3 regions of the Pontibacillus sp. ALD_SL1 genome follow, and region 3 is predicted to be linked to each of the others. Evidence: predicted binding sites of a transcription regulator. Region 3 holds the regulator's gene; each other region holds the start of a gene.
The links. The regulator Rex, encoded in region 3, represses fermentation and respiration genes when NADH is low (regulators of the CRP and FNR family bind a similar motif). The targets are predictions, from matches to a motif close to TTGTGAAATATTTCACAA.
Positions count from the first base shown of each region.

Region 1 (7,868 bases), 1.8 Mb from region 3:
CTCGCCATCCAATGAAGACGATGCGTCGCCAGGAACACGAGCTTTCCTTCAAACAATGGCTCCATTTTTTCCTTTAAGGCATATTCCGTTTCAATATCGAGATGAGCAGTAGGTTCATCAAGAAGAAGAATAGGACGTTCTTTTAAAAAGGCCCGAGCCAATGCAATACGCTGAGCCTGGCCGCCACTAATTCCCCTACCCCCGTCACCGATCAACTCATGGATTCCATTTGGCAACTCCTTAATCCAACCTAATAAACCAGCACGCTCCGCTGCGCATTCAATCTCTTCCTCCGTTGACTCGGGAGTGTAAAAAGCGATATTCTCCCCAATCGTTCCTTGAAATAGATAAGGATGTTGAGGGATATAATACAGTTGGCGCTGCCAATCTTCGTGTTGCAAATGAGTCACGGTTTGTCCCCCAAGGGAAATCTCTCCAGACGTGGATGGCAGAAATCCACCTAAGAGATCAATTAATGTAGACTTCCCTGCCCCGCTTTCCCCGACTATTCCAATCTTTTTATGACCATAGACGTTTAACGTAAGATCGTGCAACCCTTTCTCCGCCTCCTCATGACGAACATGAATGTGTTCAAGAGAGAGCACACTGCTAACTGTCCATTGACCAATTGACTTATGTTCCTCAGTAGAAAAGCGTTCCATTGAAGCGATGTCCCGTAATTTCCGGCCCGCTTCCTGTCCATTTAGTGTGGCATGGTAGTCAGAACCAATTTCTCGAATCGGCAAGAAATATTCAGGTGCCAATATGAGAATCGTTAAAGCAGGCTCTAGCACCATTTCTCCCTCTACTAATCGAAGCCCTAGAAATACAGCTACGGTCGCTACGGCTAACATAGTAAAGAAGTCCATGGCGAATGAGGATAAGAACGCAACCCGAAGCGTACTCATCGTCGACGTACGATAGCGCTCACTGACTCGCTCCACCCTGTTCGTATGCTCGCGGCTTAACCCTAAATATTTCAATGTCTCTAACCCTCTTAAAGAGTCAACATAGTGGTTTGATAAGACACGGTACACTTCCCACTGTTTATCTGCTTTTCTCTGAGCAGCGTATCCGAGGAGAATCATAAACCCAATCAGAATAGGCACTGTCACAATGACAATAATGGCTGATGTATAATCATTAATAAAAATATAAATCGCAATCATAGCAGGCAGAACGGCCATATTCACCAGTTTTGGGACAAATAGCTCCAAATAATTTCTAGATTGGCGCACCCCATCTAACAGAAGCGTCACAACATTTCCGGTACCTAATCTTTTCGACACACGCGGCCCTAGATGAAAGAGATTCGTTAACACCTCTTCACGCAAGCTAGCCGTCGCCCTCATGGCATACTGTTGCATCAGCTTTTGCTTCCCGTGCTGAAGTGCATATCTGAGCAAAAAGGCAAGCGCAAACAACAAAACCGTATCGTTCATTTCAGGAAAAGACTTTTGATGAAAAAGGCCAGCAACGATCTCTGCAAGCCATGAAGCTTGCAGAATAATCGCCACTCCTTGACCGACGGTTACCACCATCAACCAAGTAAGAATTGTCTTCATTCCAACATAGTGAAAGAGATCCTTTCCCATTAGTAGATCATATCCTTCCCATCAACCCGTTTCCGGAACACATAATAGCTCCAAATCTGATAGCCAAGGACAAATGGTAAGAGCGTGACCGCTACAATTGTCATGACTTTTAAGGAATAAGCGCCAGAAGCAGCGTTATATACCGTTAAATCAAACGTACTCGCAATCGAACTCACCATCACACGTGGGAATAATCCAGCAAAGATGGTGGCCACCGTTAACGCAATTCCCATTCCACTAAGCGCAAACGTCCAGCCATCTTTCCCTTTCCTTAGAGTCAGAACGGCTAAGCTGTAGCAAACCACAATCGCAATGATCATTGGAATCGTCACTTCCCCGCGATACGTAAAGAGGTCCGTTTCCACATACGATAGGCCTACAAATGCAACGAGTAACAGCATAACGACATACACCATTTTCCTCGCTAGTTGACGAGCCCGGAATCGCAAATCCCCAACTGTCTTCAACGTTACAAACATTAACCCGTGCAATAAGCATAAGGCCGTCACCGTTACGCCTCCTGTCACAGTATACACATTGACGTAATCACTAAATCCAGCTCTTAACGTCATCGTTTCATCTATCGGCATCCCTCGTAAGAGACTCGAGAACAAGACTCCAAATAAGAATGGCGGGAGCACACTTCCAAAGAAGATAACCCAATCCCATGAACGGGTCCATTTCTTGCTTGCCACTTTACCTCTGAACTCGAATGCAACTCCTCGCCCGATCAAGGCTAACAGAACAAATACAAACGGAACGTAATACCCGCTAAACATGGTGGCGTACCAATGAGGAAATGCCGCGAATATAGCTCCTCCCCCTGTGAGAAGCCACACTTCATTGGCGTCCCAGAAAGGACCAATCGTATTGATCAGCATTCGCCTCTCTAGATCATTTCTTCCTATTAAACGAGTCGCCATCCCCACACCGAAATCAAATCCTTCTAGAAAGAAGAATCCAATGAACAATACCGCGACTAATATAAACCACAGCTCACTTAACGCCATTACTGAACAACCTCCTTATCAAACGGATCCACTGAAACTGGTGCTTTCTCTACCGCATCATGATGATCAGCACCTTTTTTAATTTCTTTCACAAATAAACAGACAAGCACAATCGCTAAGATTAAATAAGCGGCTGTAAATCCAATTAATGAAAACAACAAAGAGTTGACCGAAACGTTAGGTGAAACAGAAGCCGATGTTGTCATCAAACCAAATACCGTCCATGGCTGACGACCAATCTCGGTCATAATCCAGCCAGCTGTGTTTGCGATAAATGGGAACGAAATCATAGCGACCATAAGTTTTAAATAAAGCGTTCGTTGCAGCAGCCGATCTCTGAAATTTAACCAAATCCCCATAGCTGCAGCGATAATCATTACAAGCCCTGCCCCTGTCATAATGCGGAAGCTCCAGAACGTGGTCTTCACTGGAGGAATATAATTACCAGGTCCGTATTTTTCCTCATACTCTTTTTGCAACGTAAGCATGCCTGGGACTGAACCTGAGAACTCTTCATACGTTAAGTAACTAAGTGCGTAAGGAATGGAAAGGTGGAAATTGTTCTGCTGATTGTCTGTATCAATATCAGCCACAATCGTCCAACCAGCAGGATCTCCACTGTCTTCCCAAAGCGCTTCACTTGCCGCCATCTTCATTGGCTGTGATTCCATAAGATGCTGCGCTTGTTCGTGCCCACTAAACGCAACGCCTAATCCAGACAGAATTGCAATCACCATCGCCATGTTGAAGGACTTCTTAAAGAATTCAATTTCTTTTCTTCTAAGTAATTTAATAGCACTAACTCCTGCAATAAAGAACGCGCCTGTTGCCAATGCGCCAAAGATCACGTGCGGAAATTCTACTAGTAGCTGAGGATTTCTTAATAGGGCAAAGAAATCATTCATCTCAGCCCGGCCATTATTCATCACAAATCCTACTGGCTCCTGCATAAAGGAGTTGGCTGCTAGAATCCAAAGAGCTGACAAAACGGTTCCTAAAGAAACAAGCCAAATGCATAATAAGTGGACTTTCTTAGATAAACGGTCCCACCCGAAGATCCATAGTCCAATAAATGTCGATTCCATGAAAAAGGCTAATAATGCCTCAATCGCAAGCGGTGCTCCGAACACATCTCCTACGAAACGTGAGTATTCAGACCAGTTCATTCCGAATTGAAATTCTTGAATAATCCCCGTAACCACACCAACTGCGAAGTTTATGAGAAACAAATGTCCCCAGAACTTAGCCATTTTCTTATAAATCTCTTGCCCTTTCACAACATAGAAAGTCTCCATCAGGGCTACCATAAATACAAGCCCAATGGATAAAGGCACAAATAAAAAATGAAAGATCGTTGTCGATCCAAATTGTAACCTCGCTAAGAATAATTCACTCATTGCTTAACCTCCCATACCCTCTACAAAATTCGTTTAACTGTTTATGTTCACTATTTCACATTTATAATTGTACCTGATGTTAATAGGTAGAAAATAATAGAAGTATGACCGAACTGTTACAGGTATGTAGACAAATTGTGACAACATTAATAGCTATATAGACCTATTCCGCTATCTATGCGCTCCTTTTATAATCCGTTAAACAATTACTACGTGAATAAAAAAAGAGCGATTGCCGTTGATCAGCATCGCTCTCGTCTTCTAAAGATAAACTTACTTAAAAATCCAAAAAGAATTCCCTCAAATCTTCCGGCAATTCTTTAACTGCAAGAATTTTTAACCTTTCAGTCCCTGGTGAAGTCATAATGACATAAGACTTCTCGTTATATTTAAATAAAGTAAATTGACTGATTTGATCTACTGGATTATTAGCAATAAATTTAAAATCCTCTTCTGTTAAATTATCTTCATAGCCTTCTAGTAAAAGTTCTTTTGCTTTCTTAATATCTTCTGAGAAATGCAATTGCCGATACAATTCCATTGAATTTTTAGGTGTGAAAAAATATACATAATACAACAATCCACCCGTTATGATGATGACTAAACTAAGAAGATAAACTATTCTTTTTCTATTTTTCCTTTGGTAAGGTCCCACTTTTCTCCCCATCCCATATTTATCCAAACTGCTTTCTAGGTTTTTAGCAAAAGCTCTGCATATTATTTCTTATCTTGTTCTTGCTTTTTCTTCTTTTGTCCCGCATATGTTCCGCCAAATATCGCAACGAACATACTTGCGAATAATGCAACCCAAGCCCAAGTAGCCATAATTCTCCCCCTTACTGTTAAGATGTATTTGAATTAGTAAATGATGAAGATCATTTATCATCTTAACTTATAGTTCAACAACATTTCCCATTTACCTTCCAAATTGTTCGCAAATATTAACGTCTATATGAGTCTGTTCTTTTTTTAGAACAAAATAGGGGGGCAAATCACATGCGATTTGCCCCCTTCATCATGACTTCTTCCGTCTTATCTCATACCGCTAGAGTAATCATTTCTCATCAATGATTGGAAATAATGGCCTATCCCCTCTTCCCCCAGTCATTCACTGCCATTTCATGATTTAAGGCAACGGCCAGTTCATATCCTTCACTGGCTGCTTTCAATAGTCCAGAAAATCCATGCCTTGAATCACCAATCACATATAGCCCATCGACAAGCGTTTCACAGCCTTCCTTTGTGTAATACCCTCCCATTTCAGTAAATTCGATATTAAAGTATTCATGAAGGGGGAAGGACTGGGTTTCACTTGTATCTAATATAAACCCACCGGAACGTTGGTATACATCTCCAGATTCTACAACCACTCTCTTCAGATTCCCATTTTCAGACACTAATTCACGAACGGGTTCTTCCATTAATTTCACATTATGAAGCGATAAGTCTTCTTTTTCTTCATCCGTTATTTCTGCAGGTCCATTTGTGAAGACGATCAGATCCTTACTCCAGTGATAGATTAATTTCACATAATCCATTAGCCCTGGGTCGTTACCGAAAATCGCTAGCGGCTCTTCCCTGCGCTCCCATCCATCACAATAGGGACAGTGAAACACCGTTGTACCATATACATCTTGCATTCCCTTGATGTCTGGTAACACGTCTCTCATTCCAGTGGCAACAATCACACGTTCAGCAGTATAGTGGCCTTCATCGCCATGAATATGGAAGAGCTTCCCTTCTTTATGAAGCGAAGTCACTTTACTCTCTATATACGTAACACTCGGATAAGCTTTAATTTCACTAATTCCCATTTCCTTAAATTCCTCTGGCTTCACACCATCGCGAGTAAGATAACCATGGGAAGCTTTTGTAACGTTATTGCGGGCCTTGTTTTCGTCCAAAACAAGTACGTTCCTCTTTGATCTTCCTAAGACAAGGGCTGCATTCAATCCTGCCGCTCCTCCTCCAATAACTACTACTTCATACTGCTCACTCATGGTTTTATTCTCCTTTTTACGCTTTAAGCTTGATTTATCATTCCCACTTGAGACTCACATCAATCACCAGGTCTAAGACCATATCAAGATTTGAAGCAAGGATTTTGGCTCTTTAGCATTGGATTAGTCCCTCCCCCTATCCTCAACGTGATATAAACGAAATAGTGCTCTATTTGCAGTGAGACTAGTGATTCACCTATTGAAAAGCCCTATCGTATTAGTAACACCTTAGCTATGATGCCTTATGTCTCACTAAAAATGGTTGGATTAAAATATGCTTTCGAAAAGTAAAAGTACGATAGGGTCACAAAAACTTACTTTGGTCTATAAGCTAATACAAGATACTACCCATCAAAATATTTGATAATTCTAAATCATCTTAAAAGATGTTATAGTGACAATACCTCGTTTCAAAGTATCTTAAGCATACCTAAATTCACCAGGCTCATTCACGTCCTCTGAATTTAGCTCTTTTTCTATAATTTCCATGAAGGAGTGTGTTGAATGGTTAAATCAGATGAAATGGTCAGAAGTGGACCGAATCAATATATTTGTGAAGAAGGGATCTTTAAAGACCTTGCTACTTTTACAGAAACGTTTCAATCCCCTGTTGTGGTCACTGGATATAAATCGTTCGAAGCTTTTCAAGACTATGCCCACCTTCCTCCTAACGTGAAGGTTTACCAGCACGACGGATATTGTTCAGATGAAGCAATCCGTTCGATTTCTGAGTTTGCGAGTGAGTCCGATGTCATTATTGGAATCGGAGGTGGCGTTATACTCGATACAGCCAAATCGGTCGCAGATCACTTAGGTGTTGAAGTTATTACCGTCCCAACTGTGGCAGGTACATGTGCTGCCGCTACTCCACTAAGTGTGATGTATGACGACACTGGTGCCTTTGTGCGTGTTGATTACCACACCCGTACCATTCACGTTGCTTTAGTCGATCCTACCTTTTTGCTCTCTTCTCCAATGGAATATGCCAAAAGCGGGATCAGTGATTCCCTGGCCAAATGGTATGAAGCAGAACCGATTATTCACAACGATCAGCATGAGGACCTGTCCATTATGGTGAAAGTAGCACTGGACCATGCATCCTACATAAAAGATATTCTATTATACGAAAGCCGAGCAGCCATCGAAAGCATGGAATCGTCTACAATGAGCCCATCATTCAAAAACGTAGTAGAAGCAATCATCCCATTATCCGGAACAGTTGGAGGTTATGGTGGAAAATACGGCAGAACCGCAGGGGCCCACGCCATCCATAATGGATTGAGTTTTATTAATGAAACTCATACGGTTTTACACGGTCATAAAGTGGCTTATGGAATACTCGTTCAGCTCGTACTTGAGGGGAAATCAGAAGAAGTGAAAAACCTTCTGCCTTTCTATCATGATCTTGGATTTCCTTCGAGTTTAGAGGGATTGAAGATAGTTGAAAACAAAGAGCAAGCCATGAAGACTGTTGCTTCTCATGCAGTTAGTCCGGAAGAATCGTTGCAGTTGATCTCCTATTTTAGTGAGGAGGATGTTGTGAAGGCTATTGAGTATTTGGAGAATATGTTGGTTGAGAGGTAAGGTAACAATAGAACATGGTTCTATTGGCTCATGTCTGTTTTTTTGTTTAAGGAGACCGCTGAGAGCGATTCTCCCATGTTTCTTAAAATTTACAGTAATCCTAAGGCATGATACCTTAATTCATAATTAAATTAATTTAAACAGGTGACGTAACACTACATTTACGTCAGAGGGTAAACGATTTGCTAGTAAGCAGGGCCTCCCATTTTTGGGAAGGCCCTGCTTTTTTGATGAACAGATGATAGGAGTGAACCATTTGGAGCGTAATTACTATATGTACTC
Region 1 covers NZ_CP062974.1:2,267,567-2,275,434, forward strand. The annotation lists gene cydD (thiol reductant ABC exporter subunit CydD) at 1-1,595, opposite strand, end outside; gene cydB (cytochrome d ubiquinol oxidase subunit II) at 1,595-2,605, opposite strand; gene IMZ31_RS11535 (cytochrome ubiquinol oxidase subunit I) at 2,605-4,002, opposite strand; gene IMZ31_RS11540 (hypothetical protein) at 4,280-4,669, opposite strand; gene IMZ31_RS11545 (NAD(P)/FAD-dependent oxidoreductase) at 5,088-6,002, opposite strand; gene IMZ31_RS11550 (iron-containing alcohol dehydrogenase family protein) at 6,507-7,586, shown strand; gene IMZ31_RS11555 (GNAT family N-acetyltransferase) at 7,843-7,868, shown strand, end outside.
Region 1: IMZ31_RS11535 (cytochrome ubiquinol oxidase subunit I) is a predicted target of Rex. The motif match lies at 4,046-4,063, and genes of this name have one in related genera.

Region 2 (7,868 bases), 1.2 Mb from region 3:
TGTTTAAAACAATGACTTTAAGGGGTAATTTGTATTTTACCGCTGTTATAAAGTCCTGCATGTTCATAGCAAATCCTCCATCACCACATACAGCAATAGACTGGCGATTAGGATAGGCGAGTTGTCCGGCGATTGCACCCGGCAATCCACACCCCATTGTGGCTAACCAACCTGATATCACCATCTTTTGGCGAACCATAGAGAGATATCTTGCTACCCACACAGTCACGTTCCCTACGTCACTTGAAATAATCGCGTCTTCAGGCATAATTTTCTCTAATTCATACATAACTTGAGGCCCGTTAATTGGATCGGTGTTTGCACGCTTTTGCATTTGCATACTTACACGCCACTCATCCATCTGTTTTTGATATTTTTCAAGATGTTCATGATTATCCTTTGTTTCTATATGATCATTCAACCATTGAAGTGTATCTTTAGTGCTACCTGCAAGGCCAATTTGGACAGGATAGTGTTTGCCGATTTTACTTGGATCGATATCAATTTGTATGGCCTTTGTATCTTTCGGGAGAAAATCACGATAAGGGAATGATGTACCAATCATTAAAAGCAAGTCTGCATCTTTCATCGCATTATAGGCTGGTTGTGTTCCAATTTGACCATGTTGCCCCATGCAAAGGGGATGGTTGTCTGGAATTACCCCTTTTGCTAATAACGATAGAATGACAGGAGAATGAATCGTCTCTGCAAACTTCACTAATTCCTCCTGTGCATGAGCGGCACCTTTACCCGCTAAGATAACAGGTTTCTCTGCTGCGGCAATTGCCTCTTTTGCTTCGATTAGGGAATTCTCAGACGGAAAGACTTCTGTTTTTGCATAGACAGATGATGTTAATTTCTCTTCATATTTTTGCTTAACAGCTGATAGATCATCTGGAATGACAAGAACAGATACTCCGTTGTTTACATATGCTTCTCTTAACGCTTGATTGACTAAGTCTGGGAGCTGTTGTGCACTTTGCACACGTTTATTAAATACAGCAACACCATCAAACATACGTTCTAGATTTTCTTCTTGGAAAGCTCCAGTTCCTACTTCTTCACTTGGAACCTGGCCAACAAGAGCTAGTACTGGAGCACTGTCAGATTTTGCATCATAAAGACCATTTACTAGGTGTGTAGCACCCGGGCCACCAATTGATAAACAAACGCCAACTTTCCCTGTTAACTTCGCATAGGATGAAGCCGCAAGTGCACCGACTTCTTCATGTCGAACTTGAATAAATTGTAGTTCATCTTGACGATTGCGGAAATCATCCATAAGTTCATTTATCGAATCTCCAGGCATCCCATAAATATGGTCGATTCCCCAGTCATCTATAAGTAAGTTGGTAATAATTTCTCCAGTTCTTTTTTCGAACATAGCGATTCATCCTTTCTAAGTACAATACTTTATTGCTATGCCCGTTCTGAGCCAGAAAAAAACTTTTTTATGATAGAAAAAAGACAGCACTCTAAATGAGAGCGCTGTCTTCTTAAAATTTTTATTCATCATCTTCTACTACTAAGTTTTTCTCAAAACGAGAAATATCTTTATCTTCTCCAATAATAATGAGTACATCTTCTTCTAAAATTACTTCTGATGCTAGTGGAGAGACATTGATTTCTTTATTTCTCTTTATGCCGACTACGTTACATCCGTACCGAGCACGAATGTCCAAGTCTACTAAAGTTTTTCCAATCATTTTCTTTCCGGCTTTAACTTCTACAACCGAATGATCATCTGATAATTCTAAGTAGTCAAGAACGTTGTTTGAAATAATATTATGTGCAATTCGTTTACCCATATCTCGTTCCGGGTGAACAACTTGGTCAGCACCGATCTTATTTAACACTTTTTCGTGATAATCATTTTGGGCTTTAACGGTAATCTTCTTAATACCTAACTCCTTTAACATTAGTGTAGTAAGAATACTAGCTTGCTGATTATCACCAATGGCTACAATGACATGGTCAATATTTCGAATTCCTAATTCTTTTAGGACATTTTCATCTGTAGAGTCCGCAATGACAGCATGGGAGGCGATATCTTTGTATTCATTCACCTTATCTTCATCAAGGTCTATAGCCAAAACTTCCATTCCTTCGCGGCTTAATTCTTTACATATACTACCGCCAAATCGGCCCAGACCGATAACTGCATATTCTTTCTTCATGCCTGTTCCCCCATTCTTTCACATTTACCTTACATCATATTATCATAGATCTATTTGATATGGAAAGTTCATCTTATATAAAACAAGTACAGCTCACAAAAGTGAACTCACCCCATAAATAAAGAGGCGCTCTTGTTTAGAACACCTCTCATAAAATTATTTTTTCCCTTTTACATATTCTGCATCAAATAAAAACATACGCATTAAAAGAATAAGAGAAGGAATAAGAAGAAGCAAACCTGCAATAAATACGATTACAAGCGCAAGACCCATTGCTTCATTCGTAACAGAACTCTCAATCGTAATAAACGGTTCCAACAGATATGGTAAGTGCCCAGCTCCGTAACCAAAGAAGGCAAAGAAAAACTGGAACATAACAAATATAAATGCTAGACCATAACGTTTTTGTTGATAAACAAGCAGTAAAGCACCTAAAAAGAATGCCACACTAAGACCAAACATCCACCATAAGTCAAGCATATTCTCAAAATGTCGAGCGTTATGCTGACTCATAGCTATAAATGTAGTCAAACTAGCGATAATAGTCGGTGATCCCCAGAAAAGTGTATATTTTCTCATTAATTCAAGAGCAGGCTGATCATTAGCTTTTGACGCATAGTAAGTTAAGAAGGCTGCACTAATAAACAAGACGGACACAATGGCAAGGAATACAACGCTCCATGAATAAGGACTCGTTAAAAGCTCACCCGTTAATAGGCGTACTCCATTTTCGGTTTCTTCGATAAAGCCTCCTTCTGATATGGTCATGGCTGTGCTTAATGAAGCTGGAATCAATAAGCCTGTTGCCCCATATAAAAACATAAAGAAATTACTTTTCTTAGACCCATAGTTTTCAAATGCGTAAAAGGATCCTCGAATTGCAATTAATACGATAGCAATACTTCCTGGTATGAGTAAAGACTGCCCAAAGTAATAGGCGGAATCCGGAAAGAAGCCGACAAGACCGACGAAAAAGAAAACAAAAAACACGTTTGTTACTTCCCATACCGGCGAAAGATACCTGCTGATTAACTGATTAATAATATGGTCTTGCTTTGTCGTTTTGGCGTAGTAAGCAAAGAAGCCTGCGCCAAAGTCAACAGATGCCACGATTAAATAGCCATATAAAAAGATCCACAGGACCGTAATCCCTATCATTTCATAACTCATTTTTGACCTCCTCGCTTCGCTACATCTGGATATTTTTTCTCTAACTCTAGCTCTGCGGGATTATTCTTAAACATTTTACGTAATACAGATATAGCTCCTCCTCCAAGTACAATGTATAAGCCAAGGAATAGTATAAACATCCAGCCTACGTGAGGAGAGGTAGTCGCTCCTTCTGCCACCTTCATAAATCCTCTTAATATCCAAGGTTGACGGCCTACTTCCGCAAAGATCCAACCAAATTCAATAGCAAGCATTGCACCAGGTCCATTTATGACAATAAGCCATAGGAGCCATTTATTATTCTCATTCCACTTCTTAAGTTTTGAGAACAACAAGTATAAGAAGGAAACGCCTAAAGCGTACATTCCAAGCATAACCATAAGGTCAAACATGTAATGAATCCATAGTGGAGGTGTTTCATCTTCTGGAAACTCATTTAAACCCGTAACTTCACTGTCGAATGATCCATGAGCAAGGAAGCTTAGTGCATTAGGAAGACGAAGTGCATTTTCCACCTCATTATTTTCATTCAACGTTCCAAATACGATTAAATCTGCATTCTTCTCTGTCTCAAAGTGCCACTCCGCTGCAGCTAATTTTTCTGGCTGTTCATTTGCTAGGAATTTAGCTGAAAGGTCTCCGGCAATAGCTGTTGTAATAGCAAAAATAAACGTAGCTACCATCGTAAGTTTTAAGGCTTTCTTATGATAATCAGAAGCATTCTTCTTCAAGATCGCAAAAGCTGCTATAGCTGCTAAAATCGCAGCAGAGGTTAAGTAGCTTGAAGATACGACGTGAAACACTTTCGTTGGTGTTGCGGGATTAAACATAGCTGCTAATGGGTCCACATTCGTAAGCGTTCGACCTTCAAGGTCGAATCCTTGTGGTGTATTCATAAACGCATTCACAGTGGTAATAAAGAAAGCAGACATTGTAGCACCGATTACAACTGGTATGGAGAGTAACCAGTGGTAAATTGGATTTTTGAAACGGTCCCATGTATACAAATAGATTCCTAAAAATATAGCTTCAAAGAAAAATGCAAATGTCTCCATAAATAAAGGAAGTGCTATGACATTTCCAGCAAACTGCATAAATTTAGGCCATAACAAAGAAAGCTGTAGCCCTATTGCAGTACCTGTTACAACCCCTACCGCAACAGTAATGGTAAAACCACGCGCCCACCTTCTCGCAAGCAATGTGTAATTAGCATCCTTCTTCTTAATACCTATAAACTCAGCTATTGAGATCATGACTGGGATCCCAACACCTACTGTGGCAAATATTATATGGAAAACCAGAGTTAAACTCGTTAACATCCGGCTCATCATGGTACTATCTAATTCCATTGATTATGACCTCCCCTATATAAGTAAAGTTCATTATTCAAACGTTTTATTATTTCATTACTCTATTTCCAACGTAATAACAGTATAAACCCTCTAACTAGTCCGTTGGGAATGAACGAATGACAGTTTTGTGACATATTTCACAAACTCAATTAAATAAAAAAGGCTTCTCTATAATGTTTCTATTCATCCAAGTAATTAGCAATTCCCTGCCTTCTAAATTGCTTTATACGCATTATAACGATCCATCATTATTCTTTTCAAAAAATATGCCCACACTCAAATGAGAAGGTTTTCGAAAGACGAAAAGCTGGTTAAATCAAATGTTACCTTTTCAACAAAATGCATTCTAGATCTGACCCAGTTTTAGAAATTAAAACCAATTAAGCACAAATAAACCTCTAACTTTTTTTATAAAGTTAGAGGTTTTTTAAGTGGTTACATAGCATCAAGCATTTGGAATTGAGTCTTCACTAAATCAAAGTACTCTCCTTTTTGCTCCATCAACTCACTATGATTTCCTTGTTCTAAAATCCTGCCGTGTTCAAGGACTATGATATTATCAGCGTCACGAATCGTAGACAAGCGGTGAGCGATAATAATTGCCGTTCTACCTTTTAATAAACGGTTTAACGCTTCTTGAATTTTCACTTCTGTTTCTGTATCTATTGATGAAGTCGCTTCATCTAATATTAATATTTTTGGATTAGCCAGCAATGCCCTGGCGAAGGATAACAGTTGACGTTCCCCGGCTGAGAGAATATTTCCCCTTTCCTCTACCTCCGTCTCATAACCATTTGCAAGTCGTTGAATAAAGTCATCAGCCCCGACTACTTTAGCAGACTCCATAACTTCTTCATCTGTAGCATCCGGACGGCCAAATCGAATATTCTCCATAATTGTTCCTGAAAATATGAATGTATCTTGTAGAACAACACTAATTTGTTGTCGGACACTATTTAATTTAACATCTCTCAAATCGTGCCCGTCTATTTTAACTGATCCGTTCGTAGGGTCATAAAAACGACTAATCAGATTGGCAATTGTTGATTTACCGCTGCCAGTATGACCAACAAGAGCTACTGTCTGACCTTGCTTAATTTCTAAAGAAATATCATGTAAAGCAACGCGATCTTCGTCATAAGAGAAACGGACATGATCAAAATCAATGTGCCCTTTCATATCTTTCAATTCAATCGCATCTTTACGCTCTTCAACGTTAGGCTCTTCGTCCAAAAATTCAAATATACGCTCTGAAGCAGCCATCGCCATCAAAAGCTGGTTATACATTTGACCAAGTCTTGAAATTGGTTCCCAAAACATACCTAAGAAAGTCGAGAACGTAACAAAAGTACCTACTGTTATTTGCCCATTAATAATAAGGAACGCACCATACGAAATAAGAATAACCGTTCCGACTGCATTACTCATTTCTACAAACGGACGGAACAACGCACTTTTCTTAGTTGCATTACGCCAGGATTCAAAATTGTCACTATTGACCCCATCAAAATACTCTGTATTCTCTTTCTCCTGAGAGAATGACTGAGTTATCCGAATCCCTTGTATACTTTCATTTAAATGGGAATTTAAACGAGACTGCTGAATGCGAACATCTTGCCAGGACCTGCGAATATTTCTTCTGAGTTTTGTTGAGATAAAGAACATAATCGGCAGGATGACCATAATGGCTAGCGCAAGCTTAGGACTCAATACTAGCAGAATGACAACAATACCAATTAACGTTACGACGTCCATTAACAAATTGATAATTCCGTTGGTGAAGAGTTCTTGTAGTGAGTTAATATCGTTCATAATTCGAACGAGAATCGAACCCGCTGATCGGTTATCAAAAAATTTATGACTCAAGCGTTGTACGTGGGAGAACAAATGCTTACGCAGGTCGTATATGACATTCTGCCCTAAAATATTCACCCACCTAATTCGTAACGTGTTCCCTACATAGCTCAGTACGTATAGAATGGAGATTCCAACAACAAGTTGAATTAATAGATTAGAATCTTCTCCTTTAATAGCCATATCAATCGCAACTTTACCAATTAAAACTGGCACTATAAGCCTTACGATGGTGGAAACGAGCATTGCTATGATAGCAGCTGGTAACAGCCGTTTAGAATAAGGCTTTACATATTGAAGCATTCTAGCCATTTGCTTCCAGTTAAATTGCTTCTCAATTGCCTGGTCTTGTGTATATTTGAACCGTTGTAAATGAGGACTCTTATATTCTTGCTTTGGTGCTTTCGCCATCTTTCTCCCCCCTTAGCCTTGACTTGAAGCTTGCAATATAGCTTCTTTATCTTGATATTGTATATCGTAGATGCGCTGGTACGGACCTCCGTTGTCTAACAACTCTTCATGAACACCGCGCTCTACAATTCGACCATCTTCTAGAACTAAAATCTCATCCGCGTGTTTTAAAGATGAGATCCGGTGAGCAATGATAAATGTTGTACGACCTTCCATTACTTCTTTTAATGCTTTTTGGATTTGTAGTTCTGTTTCCATATCAACTGCCGATGTTGCATCATCAAGCACTAGAATACTAGGATCAATCAAGATCGCACGAGCAATGGCAACGCGCTGCTTTTGACCACCCGATAGACCCATGCCTCGTTCACCTAACAAAGTATCGTAACCTTTCGGCATTTCGAGAATAAAGTCATGTGCTTGTGCTCTTTTAGCTGCATCAATAATGTCTTCCATTGAAGCTTCTGGATTTCCGTACGCAATATTCTCTTTAATCGTTGTAGAGAATAAGAAAGATTCTTGTAAAACAAATCCGATATTACTTCTTAATTCTTTCAAACCATAATTTTGAACAGGCTTCCCGTCCACTAAAACTTGACCTTTTTCAGGCTCATAAAAACGAGTAATTAGCTGAGTAATACTCGTTTTCCCAGAGCCAGTGGCTCCAATTAAGCCAATTGTTTTTCCAGGTGGAGCGTCAAAACTTATATCTTTCAACGCTGAATCATCATCTTCTTCATAAGAAAGCGTAACGTCTTTAAACGTCACATGGCCGTTCAAACGTTTTTGACGAATGGCTTCCGGGATCTCTTGAATGTCTTCTGTTGCTTCAAGGATCTCTAATAAGCGTTCTCCTGAAGCTTTTGATTGAGAAAATAAATTAATTACGAACCCAAAGTTCATA
Region 2 covers NZ_CP062974.1:1,509,922-1,517,789, reverse strand. The annotation lists gene IMZ31_RS07650 (pyruvate oxidase) at 1-1,384, opposite strand, end outside; gene IMZ31_RS07645 (potassium channel family protein) at 1,506-2,177, opposite strand; gene IMZ31_RS07640 (cytochrome d ubiquinol oxidase subunit II) at 2,334-3,347, opposite strand; gene IMZ31_RS07635 (cytochrome ubiquinol oxidase subunit I) at 3,344-4,696, opposite strand; gene IMZ31_RS07630 (ABC transporter ATP-binding protein) at 5,135-6,964, opposite strand; gene IMZ31_RS07625 (ABC transporter ATP-binding protein) at 6,977-7,868, opposite strand, start outside.
Region 2: IMZ31_RS07635 (cytochrome ubiquinol oxidase subunit I) is a predicted target of Rex. The motif match lies at 4,825-4,842, and genes of this name have one in related genera.

Region 3 (7,868 bases):
TCAAAAATATTACCTCCAGATTACATTTTTGTAACACTCAGTAATACAGAGTAAATTGTTTCCTGGTATTACACAACGTCTGTCACGATTTTAAGAAAAAAAGACTAGTTTATTTATGTGATTTTAGGGTAAATGAATTAGTTAAATGTAAATGGGATGTAATTACTAAAGAGGGATACTCAAGAAAATATTTGATTAAATCTTAATTAATATAAATAGGAGAAAATTTCTTTAATACTAAAGACAGGTGAACAAAACCTCTCATTATACCTCCACCTTGAAAAAGAGGTAGATTCTTGATTATTTTACCTAGGTAAAAATAAAGATGATTAAACACAAAAAGAGGCTTCTCGATAGTTTTTCAACTAATGAGAAGCCTCACTTATATTTCACGATGTTAGCATTTCGTTAGCAAAATCCTTCAAAACCCTCATATACCAAGGGTTTGAGCGGTCATCACATCATGCCGCCCATTCCACCCATGCCACCCATATCTGGCATACCGCCACCAGCATTATCTTCTTCAGGGTGATCGGCTACAACCGCTTCTGTAGTTAGGAACATTGCCGCTACAGATGCTGCGTTTTGTAGTGCGGAGCGTGTTACTTTTGTTGGGTCCACGATACCTGTGTCGACCATGTTTACCCACTCGCCTGTTGCTGCGTTAAAACCAACGCCAACCGCTTCGCCTTTAAGACGCTCGATAATAACAGAGCCTTCAAGACCTGCGTTGTGAGCGATTTGGCGAACTGGTTCTTCAAGTGCACGAAGTAAGATCTTCGCACCTGTTTCTTCGTCGCCCGTAAGGTCAAGTGCTTCTACTTTCTTGTAGATGTTCACAAGTGCTGTACCACCACCGGCTACGATGCCTTCTTCTACTGCTGCGCGCGTAGAGTTCAGGGCGTCTTCGATGCGAAGTTTACGCTCCTTAAGCTCTGTTTCTGTAGCTGCACCAACTTTGATGACTGCTACACCGCCAGCTAGTTTCGCAAGGCGCTCTTGAAGTTTCTCTTTATCGAATTCAGAAGTTGTTTCTTCTAATTGAGAACGGATTTGGCTTACGCGGCCTGAGATTTGTTCAGGGTTGCCAGCACCTTCAACGATTGTTGTGTTCTCTTTCGTAACCACAACTTTGTTCGCACGACCTAATTGATCGATTGTTGTGTTCTTAAGCTCTAGGCCTAGGTCTTCTGTGATAACCTGTCCGCCTGTGATGGTTGCGATGTCTTCAAGCATCGCTTTACGGCGATCACCGAATCCAGGTGCTTTAACAGATACAGCGTTGAATGTACCACGAAGTTTGTTCACAACAAGTGTTGCAAGTGCTTCGCCTTCAACGTCTTCAGAGATCATTAGAAGTGGACGGCTTTGCTGGACCACTTGCTCAAGGACAGGAAGAACTTCCTGAATGTTTGTGATCTTCTTATCTGTGATTAGAATGTAAGGATTCTCAAGAACCGCTTCCATCTTGTCTTGGTCAGAGACCATGTAAGGAGATGCATATCCACGGTCGAACTGCATACCTTCAACAACTTCCATCTCTGTGTTGAAGCCTTTAGATTCTTCAATTGTGATAACACCATCGTTACCAACGCGCTCCATAGCTTCTGCGATTAGTTGACCTACTTCTTCATCCGCTGAAGAAATCGCCGCTACTTGTGCGATGGAATCTTTACCTTCAATTGGTTTAGAGATTTGTTGAAGTTCTTTAACGGCTAATTCTGTCGCTTTCTCGATACCGCGACGAACGCCAACTGGATTCGCACCAGAAGCTACGTTTTTAAGACCTTCACGGATCATCGCTTGTGCTAGAACCGTTGCCGTTGTTGTACCGTCACCAGCGATTTCGTTTGTTTTAGAAGCTACTTCAGATACAAGCTGCGCGCCCATATTCTCGAAGTGATCTTCTAATTCAATTTCTTTCGCGATTGTTACACCGTCATTTGTAATAAGTGGAGAACCGAACTTTTTCTCAAGAACCACGTTACGTCCTTTTGGTCCAAGAGTTACTTTAACTGCATCAGCAAGGCGGTCTACACCGCGAAGCATCGAACGACGTGCGTCTTCACTAAACTTAATATCTTTAGCCATGAATAAATACCCTCCTAAAAGATTCTTGTAAGCGTTTATGATTGTCCAACATTAATTGTATTAGTTAACGACTGCTAAAATGTCACTCTCACGTAAAATTAAGTATTCCTTACCTTCGTACTTCACTTCAGTACCAGCAAATTTTGAGAAGATGATGTGGTCGCTAGTGGCTACCTCTAGTGCAACCTTTTCACCATTATCCGTCACACGACCAGAACCTACCGCAACAACTTTACCTTCTTGAGGCTTCTCCTTCGCAGAGTCAGGAAGAACAATACCGCTCGCGGTCTTTTCTTCTTGTTGTACTACCTCAATTACAATACGATCACCTAATGGCTTTAACAAATCAGACACCCTCCTCAAATGGTTAAAAACTATTCTTGTTTTGATTTATTAGCACTCTCTTAACTTGAGTGCTAACACAATTATTATAATAATGAATCTCCAGGTATTTTGCAAGCGAAAACATTTAATTTCTTCATAAAAATTTCCTCACAGAAACTCGCTCACTCCCCCAGCCGATTATGACTCATCTTTTCCGATTTAAACGTTTCTTTCCACTTCTTTAAATGTGTTACAATACGTAAGATAAAGGTATAAATTCTCAAAAGGAGTCGTTGCCGAATGCCAAGGCGCTATTGGTATGTCATCTTAACATATACGCTTGTCCAATTATCAGGTGGGTTGGTAGGTCAGTTCATTCTTTCACTGGACCTTGAGAATCCTCAAACCTGGCTGATCACCTGGACGATCTCATCCTTTATTGCTGGCCTTCTTATTATTACATGGCTCTTAAAGCCAGATATACAGAAGGACCTGCGTCAGGATTACGATATGGGTATCGGGTCTTACATCAAGTGGGGACTGCTTGGAATCTTACTTGCTTTCCTAAGTCAGTACGCCGCTACTGTCATTGAGTCTCTTGTCTTTGGCGTTGATCCTATATCAGAGAACACGCAAAACTTATCGGCTCTTGCGAAAGCAACACCGATCTTCATTCTCATCATTGCCATTGTGGCACCGATCTTAGAGGAGATCATATTCCGAAAGATTCTATTCGGAACATTACGTAAATATACGAACTTCCTCATATCTGCACTCGTATCAGGCAGTATCTTCGGGATCGTGCACGGCGAACCAGAGCACTTACTGAAATATGCCATGATGGGCTTAGTCTTTGCCTACTTATATGAGAAAACAAAGCGCATTATCGTACCGATCATCACGCACGCAACTATGAATTCCCTCGTCATTATTGCCCAGATGACAATAGATGTAGAACAACTGGAGCAAAACGTACAGACAATCCTGTTTGGAGGTTAATCCTATTATGAAAACTTCGCCATTCTTTATGGCATTCCTCTATTTTATTATGGGGATTTTATTTACGTATATCGCCATACTTAGTGTAGAAGAGACAATTTGGAACTTGATTACGCTCGTTTGCTCTTTCGTTGCGACAGTAAATTTCGCCGTCGCGATTCGACTTTTTATGCTGTTCCTAAAAATGAACAAAAGCAACAAAAAATAAGCGGCTTCCCCACTACGGGGATAGCCGCTTATTTTTATGCCACCATGTTCAGATCGTCTATTATCTGCTATTATATGGTAAGGTATAATTTGTAAAAAGGTGGTGATGATATGAAAAATCTATTACGCAGCACCGTGAGCTCTTTACTTATAGGGCTTGGATTCATTACAGGCATCCTTGCATTCGCGTATAAAATGTTAATACTATCTGATATTCCAGTTTCCTTTTCCACTTCGGAAGCCCTCGTCGCCCAGATGTTATTTTTTATCGCTACTACTTTCATAAGTTTTGGCATACTAGCTGTAAGAAGCAATTTAGGACGCGTCATAGCAGCAGGCTTCATCATGCTAGCTTTATTATTCAATCTTTCAGTTTTTCAGACACCCCTATTCGATCACAGGGCATCCGTTGCCTTTTTGCAAATGACTCCTATTTTGCACCTAAGTTTCCTTACACTACTAAGCCTTTACTTGCTTATTCGGAACTGGAAGCAACCACTATATTCGTATAACTAGAATCACCCACATACGACAAAAAAAGGCCATCCTCTTGATGGCCTTTTTTTATAGCAATTACGTCCCTTCTTCCTCCTCAGAAGAGCTCCCTGCTCCTTTCATAATAAAGGAAAACGGGATCGCTAAGACAATAACGACAGCCGAGACTAGAAAGGCTTCATTTAACGTTTGAAGCGTCGCCTCTGTCATATTTGCCTCTCCGGCTGCAATCACTGCTCGCCTTGTTTCATAATAGATCGAGAAGAAGACAATGCCGAATGATGAGGTCATTTGTCTAAGGACATTATTCATCGCCGATCCTTGAGCGACCAGCTCATCCGATATGGCGTTCATTCCAGCTGTTGTGGCTGGCATATTACTAAGCCCCATTCCAGCACCCCGTACTGCGTTTAACGCGAGGATCACCCAGTATGGAGTGGACAACTCCAGAAAACCAAGGGCTGTTGTGGCAGCAGCCATTACGAACAATCCAATAGGGATAACCGCTTTCGGACCTTTCTTGTCCAAAATCCTCCCCCCAATGGACATCGATACACCGCTTAATGCCGCTGCCGGTAAGAAAAGAAGTCCTGTCATAACCTCATTCAGACCATATACATTCTGAATCAAGAGTGGCAGCAAGAAGATTCCTGAGAAAAGACCAATCGATGCCGCGCCTGTTACGACAACAGATACGGCATACGTCGGAACTTTAAAGACAGATAAGTTCAATAAAGGCTGCGTCTTCCGATTTTCCACAAAGACAAAGGCCACGATCGACAAGATACCAACAACAATCAGACTTATGTTACTGGCTGTAAGAAGGGTCTCAAGTTCCTTCCCTCGTCCAAGGGCAAATAAGATTCCTCCGACACCAATCGTCACAAGAATAAAGCCAATGGTGTCGAATTTAAGAGAAGGATTTTTTTCCGTTTCGACTAAATATTTAGTAGATAGGATAATTCCAATCAGTCCAAATGGAATATTAAATAAAAACAGAAAAGGCCAATCAAAGAACTGAATGATTACCCCGCCGATTGTCGGTCCAATCGCAGGTGCTACCATGGCAGCGACCCCGTATACACCTACAGCTAGACCACGCTCGTGCTTCGGGAAAGCGTTAAAGATTAACGCCATCGCAATCGGCATCAGCAAACCACCCGCAATCCCCTGCACGGCCCTAGAGAGAATAACAAGGCTCAAGGTAGGAGAAATGGAGCCTGACACAGAGCCAACTAAAAAGATGATAAGCCCCGTCACATACACTTTCTTCTTCCCGAAACGATCTCCGAGAAAGCCTGTTAACGGCATTGTCATCCCCATTGCCACCATAAAGATCGTCAGCATCCAGCCTACACTTACAGCATCAGCATCGAAGATTTCCATAAAGCGCGGAAGCGTCGGGTTTAACATGCTGTTATTTAATATCACTGTAAATGTACCAAATAAGACGGATACAACGACAAGCCACTTACTTGATAATTTGCTCAAGCTGCGTCCCTTCTTTCGTTTCTAATTATTTCGTTTTACGAATCGTTTTCTACTATATCACATAATCCACTAGCCAAAACCAATTCCTACACACAAAAAAGAGGCTTAGTCAGCCTCTTTTGGTTCTTCTTCGTTGCCCTCTTCATGTTCGAGAGGATAATGTTTTAAAAAGTATGCCAGTGCTTGCAGCTCTACTGCTAGATCGATATGATGCACCCGTATACCTTCTGGGACAGATATCCGAGCTGGTGTGAAGTTTAATACACCAAGAATTCCTGCCTCTACTAACCGATCAGCTATTCTTTGCGCTTCATTAGCTGGTACCGTTAGAATCGCAACGGAAATCTCTTCTGATAAGTACTCCTCTAATTTATCAATATGATAAACAGGCACACCGCCTATATGACTACCGACTTTCTCTTCCTGCGCATCAAAAGCCATCTCAATCTTCGTGTTGTTATTCTTTGTAAAGTTATAGTGTAAGAAAGCAGTTCCGAGATTTCCTACTCCTATTAAAGCAACCCGCGTAACTTCATCTTGATCAAGAGTTTTACGGAAAAAGGTAAGTAAATAATTCACATTATAACCGTATCCCTTCTTACCAAGGGCACCAAAGTAAGAAAAGTCCCTACGAATTGTGGCTGAATCGACCTTCACCGCCTCACTCAATTCTTTTGATGAGACACGTTGCTTACCTTGGCTATGCAGATTATTTATAAAACGATAATATAAGGGCAGTCGCTTGGCTGTCGCTTGTGGTATTTTTGCCTGATCTAGCTCCATCTCTTATCCCCCTCACTTCATACCGTAACAGTACACTAATCGAGTCCTTAAAGGACCTTTCGCTGATACCGTTAACGCTTCCAATTTCTATAACCACGAATTCAGGAAGATCATAAAGATCATCCTCGTTCTGTTATGAATGAAATTCTATGTTTCTATTTGTTGTTCTATATGATGGATTGTCCTTACAGCATAATTGTAAAGAAATGTTTCTAATTTCACAAACATCTCGACCATGGATAAGAAGCCCGAGTTCACTTCAACGTGTGAACCTTGCTTCACACGCATTTCTTAAGATACACTTAACTCATTGAGGTGAACGACCATGATTCTTATGCAAATGAATAATATTACAAAACGCTTCGGCGCTGATCTTATTCTATCGAATATTAAATTAGAAGTACACACCAATGACCGAATTGCCATTGTTGGACGTAATGGAGCAGGAAAATCGACCTTGCTCAAAATTATGGCCGGTGAGCTTTCGTATGAGGAAGGTGAGCTCCACAAACCCAAAGAAGCTACATTAGGGTATTTAGAGCAGCACACCGGACTCGAATCAGATAAAAGCATCTGGGATGAAATGATCGCCGTATTTGACCATTTAAAAGCTATGGAGAAACAACTCCGTCAAATGGAAGAAAAAATGGCGGATCCTGACCTTATAGCTAAAGAGGAACAATACCAGAAACTTTTAAAAGACTACGATGAATTGCAATTGCGTTTCAAGAATGACGGCGGATATCGTTATGAAGCTGACGTTAAAGCTGTATTAAACGGGTTAAACTTCGGGGATTTCGATTTAACCACGCCAATCGCTACTCTTAGTGGTGGCCAAAAGACAAGACTAGCACTCGGTAAGCTCTTACTTTCTAAACCAGATATCTTAGTCCTTGATGAGCCGACCAACCACTTAGACATCGATACGCTTAATTGGTTAGAGCAATATTTGCAAGGCTACCCAGGAGCTGTCGTTATCGTCTCTCACGACCGCTACTTCCTTGATAAAGTCGTAAATGTCGTTTACGAAATCTCTTATCGCTCTTCTGAGAAATTCCACGGAAACTATAGCAAATATCTAGATCAAAAAGCCGCCAATTACGAACGCGATTTGAAGCAATTTGAGAAACAACAATCAGAAATGAAACGAATGGAAGACTTCATTCAAAAAAATATGGCTCGAGCTTCTACTAGTAAACGAGCTCAAAGTAAACAAAAACAACTTGAGAAGATGGAAAAGGTTGATAAGCCTAAAGGAGATCAAAAGTCCGCTAAATTCACATTTGATATCAACAGAAGAAGCGGAAACGATGTGCTAAAAGCGCGTGATCTTTCTTTCCAATACGAAGACAGTAAAAAACCAGTATTCGAAAACGTCTCCTTTGATGTAAATCGAACAGAACGCTTAGCACTCGTTGGACCTAATGGCGTCGGGAAAACCACCCTTCTCAAAAACATTATTGATAAACTCTCCCCTA
Region 3 covers NZ_CP062974.1:271,256-279,123, reverse strand. The annotation lists gene IMZ31_RS01615 (DNRLRE domain-containing protein) at 1-4, opposite strand, end outside; gene groL (chaperonin GroEL) at 457-2,091, opposite strand; gene groES (co-chaperone GroES) at 2,152-2,436, opposite strand; gene IMZ31_RS01600 (CPBP family intramembrane glutamic endopeptidase) at 2,716-3,414, shown strand; gene IMZ31_RS01595 (YdiK family protein) at 3,422-3,622, shown strand; gene IMZ31_RS01590 (hypothetical protein) at 3,733-4,137, shown strand; gene IMZ31_RS01585 (MDR family MFS transporter) at 4,195-5,607, opposite strand; gene IMZ31_RS01580 (redox-sensing transcriptional repressor Rex) at 5,713-6,390, opposite strand; gene IMZ31_RS01575 (ABC-F family ATP-binding cassette domain-containing protein) at 6,716-7,868, shown strand, end outside.